Regions from separate parts of the Halobacillus sp. GSS1 genome, predicted to be linked through region 1. Evidence: a T-box and tRNA genes for the amino acid it is inferred to sense, from the RefSeq annotation. Region 1 holds a T-box; the other holds one or more tRNA genes.
The links. The T-box of region 1 lies ahead of pheS (phenylalanine--tRNA ligase subunit alpha). A T-box ahead of a tRNA ligase gene usually reads a tRNA of that ligase, here a tRNA-Phe.
Positions count from the first base shown of each region.

Region 1 (5,953 bases):
TCATAGAAAGCAAGGTTTTCCTGTTTACGTGCCACATTATAGGATAGGGATTCCAACAACTCAGGTACCATGCTTAACCGAAGTGTGCCATGATCTTCACTCATTGGCATAGCTAAAGCGACAGGGCTTACGGATCTTTCCTTCACTTCAGGACTAACAAGCATTTGAGCTTTATCCTTATGAGTAAGAGAATAAGTGATGGTTTCATGAAGTCCTGCACCTTCAAAGTAGGCTTTCACTTTACGTTTCAACAGTTGCTCAAGTGTCAGACCTCCTGCTTGTGACGCTCCTTGTGGAAGAGTGTAAGGAAGATTATCGTACCCATAAATGCGCGCCACTTCTTCAAGCATATCTTCAAAGATGGTAATGTCCCCACGGCGTGTCGGAACAGACACATGGAACTCATCCCCGTTTTGATCATAGTTGAATTGAAGGCGACGGAAAATGTCGGCGATATCTTCATTGTTAATTTCAGTACCAAGTCGTTCGTTAATGGTGTTTGTGTTTACTGTGACTTGCTTTTCAGATCGGTCGAGTTCGTCATGGGACACAACTCCATCTAAAACAGTCCCTCCTGCATACTCTGCAAGAAGTTCGCAGGCTCTAAAGCCGGCACGTTCTACGCGGTTTGGATCGACACCTTTTTCAAACCGTGTGCTTGATTCACTGCGAAGCCCATGATCTTTGGAAGCTTCACGTACAACAGATGGATGGAAAAATGCTGCTTCTAAAATGATCGTCGTCGTATCATCTTGCACTTCAGACTCAGCCCCACCCATAACACCAGCAATGGCATGAGCTTTTTCCCCATTCGTAATGACGAGGTGATCGCTTTTCAGCGTACGCTCCTGGTCATCAAGGGTCGTTATTTTCTCTCCGTCTTTTGCACGACGCGTAACAATGGTATTCGAACCAAAACGGTCAAAATCGAAAGCATGAAGCGGCTGTCCATATTCCATAAGTACATAGTTCGTAATATCCACGACATTATTAATTGGACGGATGCCTGCTGCAGTCAAACGGTTTCGCATCCATAGCGGAGATGGTCCGACTTGAATATCCTTGATTATGAAAGCTCCATAATAAGGGTTCGCTTCCGAATCTTCCACGACTACAGAGACATGATCTGCTGTTTTCTCATCAGAAGTTTGGACATTTTCATCAGCCAATTCATACGTGCCATCAATCGCCGCTGCAACTTCATAAGCTACGCCAGCCATACTTAGAGCATCTGAACGGTTTGGTGTCAATCCAAGCTCGATAATCAAATCATCAAGGTTCAACAAGGATATGGCATTTGCCCCGACTTCCACGTCTTCAGGGAATACAAAAATACCATCAGCGAATTCTTTCGGGACCTCTTTTTCATCAACACCAAGCTCTTGAAGAGAACAAATCATCCCGTTCGATTCTTCTCCACGCAGTTTGGTCTTTTTAATTTTGAAGTTGCCAGGAAGGACCGCTCCGGGTGTAGCTACAGGAACTTTTTGACCTTCTGCAACGTTCGGTGCTCCACAGACGATCTGGAGCGTTTCTCCACCAACGTCCACCTGGCAGAGGTTCAATTTATCGGCGTTCGGATGCTGTTCGCAAGATTGGACGTACCCAACGACAACGCCTGTGACCTCTTCCGCTACAGGTTCTACACTTTCCACTTCAATTCCGGTCTTCGTAATGCTTTCTGCCAGCTCTTCTGGCGAATAATGACTGACATCAATATATTCTTGCAACCAATTCAATGATACAAGCATGGTTTCATTCCTCCTTTAAGCCTTGTGATACTGTTCTAAGAATCGAATATCATTGGTGTAGAAGTGACGGATATCATCTACTCCATACTTCAACATCGCGATCCGCTCTGGTCCCATACCGAATGCAAATCCGGAATATTCTTTCGGGTCATATCCCGCCATCTCAAGGACGTTAGGATGTACCATTCCGCCTCCAAGAATTTCAATCCAACCCGTTCCTTTACATACCGAACAGCCTTTTCCTCCACATACTTTACAGGATATATCCATTTCAACGGATGGTTCTGTAAAGGGGAAGAAGCTTGGACGCAAACGTATTTCACGGTCCGCTCCGAACATTTGCTTTGCGAATGCATTCAATACGCCTTTCAAATCACTCATCCGCACGTTCTTATCGACTAATAGTCCTTCAATTTGAGTGAACTGATGAGAGTGTGTCGCATCATCTGTGTCGCGGCGGTATACCTTACCAGGACAAATCATCTTAACGGGTTCACTACCATCTTTAGCTCCCATAGTCCGGGCTTGTACTGGGGAAGTATGGGTACGCATCAAAAGCTCTTCCGTAACGTAGAACGAATCCTGCATGTCCCGCGCCGGATGGCCTTTTGGTAAATTCAGTGCTTCAAAGTTGTAATAATCCGTTTCCACTTCAGGACCTTCTTTAATTTCAAAGCCCATCCCAATGAAAAGATCTTCAATTTCTTCTACGATACTCGTCAATAAGTGAGGGCCTCCAATTTTTACAGGGCGGGCAGGAAGAGTGACATCAATGCTTTCTTCTTCCAACTGCTTTTCTAAGGCTTCATCCTCAAGTGCGGTTTGCTTCTTCTCAATCGCTTGCGCAATATTTTCCCGCACATCATTAGCCAATTGTCCAATGACAGGTCGCTCTTCCTTGGACAATTTGCCCATCCCTCTCAGAACTTCCGTAATCGGGCCCTTTTTTCCTAAGTACTCGACTCTTACATCCTTCAAGCCTTGAACAGAATCCGCCTGTTCGACTTTCGCAAGGGCTTCCTGTTGCAGCTCTTCTAAACGTTCCTTCATGCTTATTCCTCCTTTAAAATCGTTTCGACTCATTTTCCTTTTACGTTTCAGAACTTTTCGGGTAAAAAAACGGCTGGAAAATAAAAAAAGCCCCATCCCTGAAAAGGGACGAGACTTGTATGGTCGTTTCGCGGTACCACCCTTGTTGACACATTGACATGTGCCCACTTTGATGAGAATAACGGATATTATCCGGGCCAAATGGCCAGCTCCAGAGTGAAATTTCGATACATGCCACGTTAGAAGCACTTCCAGTCCAAGATGCTTCCTCCCTAAAACGATTTACATTCATCTACTTTGCTCTTTCTAAGCTTTTCATTTTTTAATTTTTATCAACTGAATATATTATAGTCAAAGAAGGCTGTGTATGCAACCTCATCCCTTTAAATGATACATAAGAACAGCACCTGCAATTCCTACATTCAAGGACTCTGCCTGTCCATAAATCGGGATATAGACCCGTTGATCCGCTTGATTCAAAAGGTTCTCCTGAATACCCTGTCCCTCATTCCCTACAATAAGGGCAGCTTTAGAAGGGGCCTGTAGTTCTTGAAAAGGGGCAGCATCTTTAAGAGCAGAAGCCCAAATCTGTACGCCTTCTTCTTTCAGTGATTCAACAAAGTCCTCAAGTTCCCCCGTGATGACAGGAATATGGAAGATCGACCCTTGGGTAGCACGAATGACTTTATCATTATAAGCATCCACTGTACCTGAACCTAAAATAACCTGGTCAAATCCTGCTGCATCCGCGGTCCGGATCAGTGTACCTACATTACCAGGGTCCTGAACGGAGTCCAGCATTAATGTTAATGCCGCTTGATTTACAGATGTCTCCTTCTGTTTGACAATTGCCGCAATACCTTGAGGAGATTCCGTTTCTGCTATTGCCCGAAACACGGAATGATTGACCATTACCGTAGGAATATCTTCAGGGATTGTAAAGTCCGTTCCTTCACGCACAATCATTTCAACGATCTCCCAATTGCTTTTAAGCACCTCTTCCACGAGATGAAACCCTTCTACGATAAAAGTGCCCGTTTGATTTCTATATTTACGTTTATGTAGTTTTTTCCATTCCTTCACCTTTGTATTTTGTAAGGAAGTCAACATAGTAGTCCCTCATTTGCGTGTTTATTTCTCATTCATCATACATAGCAGGACCATGGTTGGTCAAACTAAAGAAGAATATTCTCGAAGTTCTGTACAAAAGGAGGTTGAATGAACAATGAACTTGAATTTAAGAGCAGCCATTCTTTCTAACGTCAGCGGACATAATGCCGAACAATTGGAAGCGACCATCGATGATGCCTTGCAAAAAGGAGAAGAAAAAATGCTTCCTGGCCTTGGTGTCTTTTTTGAAATGTTATGGAAAGAATCTGATGAACAAGAAAGACAAGAAATCCTGGATACTTTAGAACAGGGATTGAAGCAGAATCAGTAATAAAAAAGCCAACCTGAAAAAGGTTGGCTTTTTACGTCATTGAACATTAATTAAATGTTATTTCCTGCACTTTATCTGCATCAAGACCTTTAATAACTTCAACAATCAAACGTACCGCATTTTCAAAGTCATCACGATGTAGCATCGCTGCATGAGAGTGGATGTAGCGTGTTGCAATCGTAATGGATAACGCAGGAACTCCATCATGACTTAAGTGGATCGCCCCAGAATCCGTTCCTCCTCCTGCTAGAGAATCGAATTGGTACGGAATCGCATGGGCATCCGCCGTGTCTGTAACGAAATCACGAAGACCTTTATGTGAAATCATGGAAGCGTCATAGAGAATGATTTGTGGACCTTCACCCATTTTGCTTGAAGCATCTTTATCAGATACCCCAGGTGTATCGCCAGCGATTCCAACGTCAACACCAAAAGCGATATCCGGGTTGATCACATTTGCAGACGTACGAGCACCTCGAAGGCCTACTTCTTCCTGGACGGTTCCAACACCATAAACGATATTCGGGTGTTTTTCACCTTTCAACTGTTTCAATACTTCAATAGCAATCGCACATCCAATACGGTTGTCCCAGGCTTTTGCAAGAAGCATCTTCTCATTTTTCATTTGGGTGAATTCGAAATATGGAACGACAGAGTCTCCCGGTTTCACACCGAATTCCATCGCTTCTTCTTTACTTGAAGCACCAATATCAATAAACATATCCTTAATGTCCACTGCTTTTTTACGTTGCTCCGGAGGCAGGATATGAGGTGGTTTGGATCCAATCACACCTGTCAAATCTCCTTGACGAGTCATGATGGTCACACGCTGAGCAAGCATCACCTGGCTCCACCAGCCGCCGACAGTTTGGAAATAAATATATCCATTGTCATCAATACGGGTAACCATGAAGCCTACCTCATCCAGGTGACCAGCTACCATAACACTTGGTCCTTTTTTATTTCCTACCTTTTTCGCGATCAAGCTGCCCAGATTATCTGTAAACACTTCATCTGCGTATGGAGCGATATATTGCTTCATCACATCACGAGCTTCTCGCTCGTTTCCAGGAACGCCTTTAGCGTCCGTAAGATCTTTTAGCATTTGTAATGTTTCATCTTTTTTAGCCATATGTAACAATTCCTCCTTTTCCTATCCAATGGATATTATAAACCTTTTGAAGCGATTTCACAAAAAATTCAGTTTCCTACTGCATCAGTATCCTTCATTTTGACGCTCGAAGTTGATGGCATTTTTCCTTTCGTACGCTTCAATCAATTCTTTCTCCGTAATCCCGAGAGTCAGTCCCAGTACTAAATAATCATAAAAAGCTTTTACATAGGATTGTTCATCCTTTTCCTTTTTCATATGTTCAATCGACGAATAGACAGCAAGAAAAGCTGCTGTTTGGGAACCGGTTTCCTTCAGGGAAGTGGATGTATAACGATAACCTAAATCCAAACCTAAAGAAAGAAGGAAGTGGACACCATCGACATACTCTTCGAGTATGACAGATTTCTCACTAGGTCCTTTTGTACTCCAAAATTTAAAGCATCGCGTTTCATTAGCAAGCTCTCCTAACTCAACAAGCATAGCTAATATTTTTTCATCAACCATCTGTCCTTTTTCAATTTCGTGCTGCTGCTCTATATAAAGATCTAATTTCCGCTGCATGTCATACAAACTCTTCCAATCCATACTAAATATCTC
Region 1 covers NZ_JAFLHE010000007.1:19,621-25,573, forward strand. Annotated here, with positions in the region: gene pheT (phenylalanine--tRNA ligase subunit beta) at 1-1,751, opposite strand, end outside; gene pheS (phenylalanine--tRNA ligase subunit alpha) at 1,767-2,801, opposite strand; T-box leader at 2,903-3,119, opposite strand; gene J0K78_RS13615 (TrmH family RNA methyltransferase) at 3,177-3,911, opposite strand; gene sspI (small acid-soluble spore protein SspI) at 4,027-4,242, shown strand; gene J0K78_RS13625 (M42 family metallopeptidase) at 4,289-5,374, opposite strand; gene J0K78_RS13630 (dUTP diphosphatase) at 5,459-5,941, opposite strand.

Region 2 (5,953 bases), on a different contig from region 1:
GTTTATAATCGAACAATAATTATAAAATTATAATTTAATGTTCGGTTTTAGCGTTGACTTGCGAGGTGTGAATTGGTAAACTGACGATGGATAACATATTTAACAAATTTTTGGCGGAGGTGCCTTATGTCTTCTGTAGTTGTAGTCGGAACCCAGTGGGGGGACGAAGGAAAAGGCAAGATTACTGATTTTTTATCACAAAATGCCGAAGTTGTCGCTCGTTATCAGGGCGGAAATAATGCGGGTCATACAATAAAATTTGATGGAGTCACATATAAGCTTCACTTGATTCCTTCAGGGATCTTTTTTGAAGATAAAACGTGTGTGCTTGGAAACGGAATGGTGATTGATCCGAAAGCGCTGCTTGAAGAATTGAAATACTTACATGACAAAGGCGTATCGACAGATAATCTGCGCATCAGCAACCGTGCTCATGTCATTCTTCCGTATCACTTGAAATTAGATACGCTGCAAGAGGAAGACAAGGGTGCGAATAAAATCGGAACGACCAAAAAAGGAATTGGTCCTGCTTACATGGACAAGGCGGCTCGTACCGGAATCCGTATTGCCGATTTACTTGATAAAGAAAGCTTCCGTGAGAAGCTTGAACAGAACCTTGCTGAGAAGAATCGTCTTTTTGAAAAAGTATATGAAACAGAACCATTTACGGTGGAAGAAATTCTTGATGAATACTATGAATATGGGCAAAAGATTGCTTCCTATGTTTGCGATACGTCTGTTGTATTGAATGATGGATTGGACGATGGCCGTCGTGTTCTTTTTGAAGGGGCCCAGGGAGTTATGCTTGATATTGATCAGGGAACGTATCCATTTGTTACTTCTTCTAACCCAATTGCAGGTGGCGTAACGATCGGTTCTGGTGTGGGACCATCGAAAATTAAACACGTTGTTGGTGTTTCGAAAGCTTACACAACACGTGTGGGAGATGGACCTTTCCCGACTGAGCTTGAGAACGAAGTCGGAGATCAAATCCGCGAAGTAGGACGCGAATATGGTACGACGACAGGACGTCCTCGCCGTGTGGGCTGGTTTGATAGTGTCGTTGTCCGTCATGCACGTCGTGTAAGTGGAATTACGGATCTTTCTTTGAATTCTATTGATGTACTGACAGGTATTGAAACACTGAAAATATGTACGGCATACAAATACAAAGGGGAAATCATGGAAGAGTTCCCGGCAAGTTTGAAAGTCCTTGCCGAATGTGAGCCTGTTTACGAAGAAATGCCAGGCTGGACGGAAGACATCACAGACGCTAAAACGCTGAGCGACCTTCCTGAGAACGCCCGCCATTACATTGAGCGTGTGTCTCAGCTGACAGGCATTCCGTTGTCTATTTTCTCTGTTGGCCCTGACCGTGCACAAACAAACGTTGTTCGTAGTGTATATAGTGAATAATAGGAAAGCCTGGCTTACAAAGCCGGGCTTTTTTTACAAAAGTCAGCAGGGATGAGAATTGTATAAGCGTTTGTTAGGGTAAACTCTACATAGATGAACAAGAAGAGGAGTGTTTCACGTGAAACGTATTTGTGTTTTTGCTGGGTCAAGCGCAGGGAATGACCCGGTTTTTATAGAGAAAACGGAAGCCTTGGGAGAATGCCTGGCCGCTAAGGACATTGAACTGGTCTATGGCGGTGCTAAAAGTGGTTTAATGGGTGTCTTAGCTGATCAGGTTCTGAATAGCGGGGGGAAAGTGACGGGCATTATGCCAAGTCACCTTTTTGACAAGGAAATCGTCCACCCCAACTTAACAGAAATGATTGAAGTAGGAACTATGCATGAAAGAAAAGCGAAGATGAGCGAATTGGCTGACGGATTTATCGCTCTCCCCGGAGGTTTTGGTACGTTTGAAGAACTTTTTGAAACGGTCAGTTGGGCTCAAATCGGCCTTCATACAAAACCGCTCGCCCTATACAACATTGGGGATTACTACGCTCCGCTCGTTCAGCTCATTGAACACGCAATAAAAGCAGGATTTGTACCTGAGGATAACCGTGAACTTTTTATCGACTCCAACGACCCTTCTTCTTTATTGAATGAAATGGAGCGGAAAAAATAAAAGACGTGCCTGCAGGCGCGTCTTTTATACTTGGATCGTTTTAAAGAAAATCAGCCCAAAAAAGCGATACGTCAATTTAATACTTTCAATCGAGGACTCTTCGGTAATGCTCAAACCGTAGATCGTCGTTGGTGAGGTATCAGGTGACGCAGCCATTGCTTTAGAGGCTAGTGGCGAAGTGTCAGGGGCGAGAGGAATGGTTTCATATTCATTGATGGCATACGCATCTTCTACAAGCGCGTATGTGTCGGTAATCATGAAACCTTTTTCAGAATCACTGATCTGCATCTTGATATTAGTGGGTTTTTGGTTGTTATTGATAGAAACATCAGTGATCTGGATGCTTCCAAGTAAGCTCTTGTTACCAAGTGCGACAATGACAGTCTGCTTATCTTCTGTTGTACCGATTGACCCATGAGTAAGCGGTGGGTTCAGCTTCAAAAAACCAATAATGGAGACAAATAAAAGGATAAGGACGAGAATAATGTAACGAAAAACCTTTTTCAAACAAACCCTCCTTTCTTTTTGATGAACAGAATTCAGGGAGAAAATATATGTTTCTAGTAAAATTACTATTGCTTACGTCTATTCTGTATGGTACGATAGTTATCGTTGCGGTGAACAAGCCGTTTGGTCCGGTAGTTCAGTTGGTTAGAATGCCTGCCTGTCACGCAGGAGGTCGCGGGTTCGAGTCCCGTCCGGACCGCCATTTTCATTATACCATTTGAGGTAGTCGAATACACACGTAATGTGATGGCCTCATTAGGTTTTAATGTCGAATGGTAATAAATAAATTGATTATGGCTCGGTAGCTCAGTCGGTAGAGCAACGGACTGAAAATCCGTGTGTCGGCGGTTCGATTCCGTCCCGAGCCACTCCTTAAAAAGCTTACGGAAATATTCCGTAAGCTTTTTTTATGAATTATTATTCAATTTCTTATAATTCCTTATTTAACTATCTGGCAGGATTGTGGGAGAGTCAGTTTCGAGATGTTTTTTGAGTGGATGGGGGCTGCGGGGAATAACTCGCTTTCCACGGGAGCGCGGTGAGCCTCCTCGGACTGCGTCCTGCGGGGTCTCACCAAGCACTCTTTTCCCGCAGGAGTCTCGCCATTCCCCTCCGCCCACTAATCAAAGAAGATACTCGAAACTTCTACTTAAAAAATCAGCTTGTATGGTTAAGGGAAGTGGATAATTAAAACACCTCCAAAGTACGAAAAGCCTAGTTCAGAGCGTGTCATCCCTTTACTTTTAAATAAGGTTCCAATTCTCAAGTCGTTTCGAGACACCTATAAGGTAAAGGGGCGTAGGGAAACGGTGAGACTCCTATAGGAAGATGGAGCAAGACGAACCTTTTCCCGGAGCCCCTAGAATCACACAAACCTCTCGAAACTTAGTCTTCAAGAAAAGGGTGCTTATTTGGAATATAGGGAACTTATTATAATGAACAGTTTAATATGAAAAAATGACTACTATTTCGTAATTTTGGTAAGAATATTATACCTTTTTTACATATTTGAATATCTATTTCTTATAAATCCTCCATGTGATAGATTAATCTAGGGAAAGTTTAGACAGGAGCATCAGGAGGATCAATATCATGTGGAAGAAACTAGCTGTCACAGCAATCTCTGTCGTAAGTGTCGGCGTAGGGACGGTCTACGCTGAAAGTTCACTTCCGACGGTTTATCACGTTTATATAGATGAACAACATGTGGGTATGGTAGAAAATCAAGCAGAGATCAAAGCGGAATTACGAGAACGTATGGAAGAGGCGGAAAAAGACCATAAAGAATTGGATCTTTCTTATATGGAAGAAGTCTCATTCAAGGAACAGAAAGTATTTTCTGTGAATGACGAATCGTCGCAAGTTATGAATTCGTTTGAGAATGAATTAACGTTTGCAGTAGACGTTGTGCGTCTTAACATCGATGGGAAGCCCGTTGCTCATCTTCCGAATGAAGAAAAGGCAGAACAAGTGATAGAATCCGTCAAAAAAGAATATGTCGGAGACGGTGAACTAGCCAAATTAGAAAATGGAACGCCTGAGCTGCCCGACGTTGGTGAAACGAAGGTGATGGATGTCGGTTTATCGCTCCCCGTTACAATGGAAGAAGATCAGGTCGCGCTCTCCCAGGTCCATACGGTCGATGAAGCCGTGTCCCGGGTGGAAGAAGGGCGTTCTTATCCGAGTAATCATTCTGAAACGACATCGTTTATAGGGATGATGGCTAAATCAAAGAAGCCGCTCGTGGATGTAGTATTTACAGAGAAGGAACGTAAGGAAGAAGTGATTCCCCATAAAGTTCAAATGAAAAAGTCGGATGAACTCTATAAAGGGGAATCTGAAGTGAAGCAAGAAGGTAAAGAAGGCAAAAGAGAGCTATTGATTGAGCGAACGTACCGAAATGGTGAAGAATTAAAAGAAGAGGTAGTGGAAAAAGAAGTCGTCAAAGAACCGGTAAAGAAAATTGTACTTCAAGGGACAAAGAGAGTTCCCTCTAAAGGTACCGGTGATTTCTCCTGGCCTGCTGTTGGTGGTCAAATTACCAGTAAGCAAGGCGAGCGCTGGGGACGCTACCATAAAGGAATTGATATTGCCGGTGTATCCGATAAAACGATTAAAGCTGCTGATTATGGAAAAGTGATTGAAGCTGGGTATCGAAAAAGCTTTGGAAATAAAGTAGTTATTGATCATGGGAATGGATATGAGACGATTTACGCTCACCTCTCCTCCATCGACGTTAAAAAAGGACAAACCGTTAAAAAAGGTGAAAAGATCGGAGTGATGGGAACGACGGGACGTTCTACAGGTGTACACCTCCATTTTGAAATTCACAAAGAAGGATCGCTTGAAAACCCACTTTCCCACGTCTCCCGCTGACTCTAACCGCTATGATTGAATCATAGCGGTTTTTTCTTTATAAAACCGACCGTGTTGGAAACGACCTTTTTTTCTCATTCCCCCTAATTTAAGTATCAAAACTCATGACGATGATAGGCTGGAATAAGGTTTAGTAAGAGATTAAGAAATAGGCATGATAAAAGTATAGGTGAAACGACTGATTTCGAGAGAGGTTTATGGTGAAATAAGACATTTCTCATTAAATAAGTTAAAATAAGAGAAAGAAAAGATGTCGAGGAAAGGGATGTGACGTAATATGGCACAGAAGATTTTAGTGGTGGATGACGAGAAACCCATTGCGGATATATTGAAATTTAACTTAGAAAAAGAAGGTTATGATGTTGTTTGTGCATATGACGGGGATGAGGCGATTGCAAAAGCGGATGCAGAAGAACCGGAATTGATTCTCCTTGATATTATGCTGCCGAATAAAGACGGTAATGAAGTCTGCCGCGAAGTGAGGAAGCGTCATAATATGCCAATCATTATGTTGACGGCAAAAGATGCAGAGATTGATAAAGTACTCGGTCTGGAAATGGGAGCAGATGACTATGTGACCAAGCCTTTCAGTAACCGTGAATTGATTGCCCGCGTAAAGGCGAACCTGCGACGCCAACAGCAGGAGCCTGAAGACAGCGCGCAGCAGACGAAGGATATTGAAATCGGTCGTCTGGCGATTCACCCGGATGCTTATACGGTGACTCGTGACGGGAATCATATTGAATTGACTCATCGTGAATTTGAACTTCTTCACTATCTTGCTCGCCATATCGGGCAAGTCATGACTCGTGAACATTTGCTTGAAACGGTTTGGGGTTATGATTATTATGGTGACGTTCGTACTGTCGACGTAACGGTAAGACGTTTGCGTGAAAAAATTGAAGAGAATCCTAGTAACCCAATGTGGATTGTTACCCGTCGCGGGGTTGGGTATTATTTGAGAAACCCAGAACAGGAGTAACGCCTTTATGA
Region 2 covers NZ_JAFLHE010000003.1:88,317-94,269, forward strand. Annotated here, with positions in the region: gene J0K78_RS08965 (adenylosuccinate synthase) at 127-1,416, shown strand; gene J0K78_RS08970 (LOG family protein) at 1,535-2,077, shown strand; gene J0K78_RS08975 (hypothetical protein) at 2,102-2,584, opposite strand; tRNA gene J0K78_RS08980 (tRNA-Asp) at 2,710-2,786, shown strand; tRNA gene J0K78_RS08985 (tRNA-Phe) at 2,880-2,952, shown strand; gene J0K78_RS20215 (peptidoglycan DD-metalloendopeptidase family protein) at 3,677-4,960, shown strand; gene yycF (response regulator YycF) at 5,238-5,942, shown strand; gene walK (cell wall metabolism sensor histidine kinase WalK) at 5,950-5,953, shown strand, end outside.
Region 2: it has a tRNA-Phe gene. The T-box ahead of pheS (phenylalanine--tRNA ligase subunit alpha) is inferred to sense a tRNA for this amino acid. The anticodon was not compared.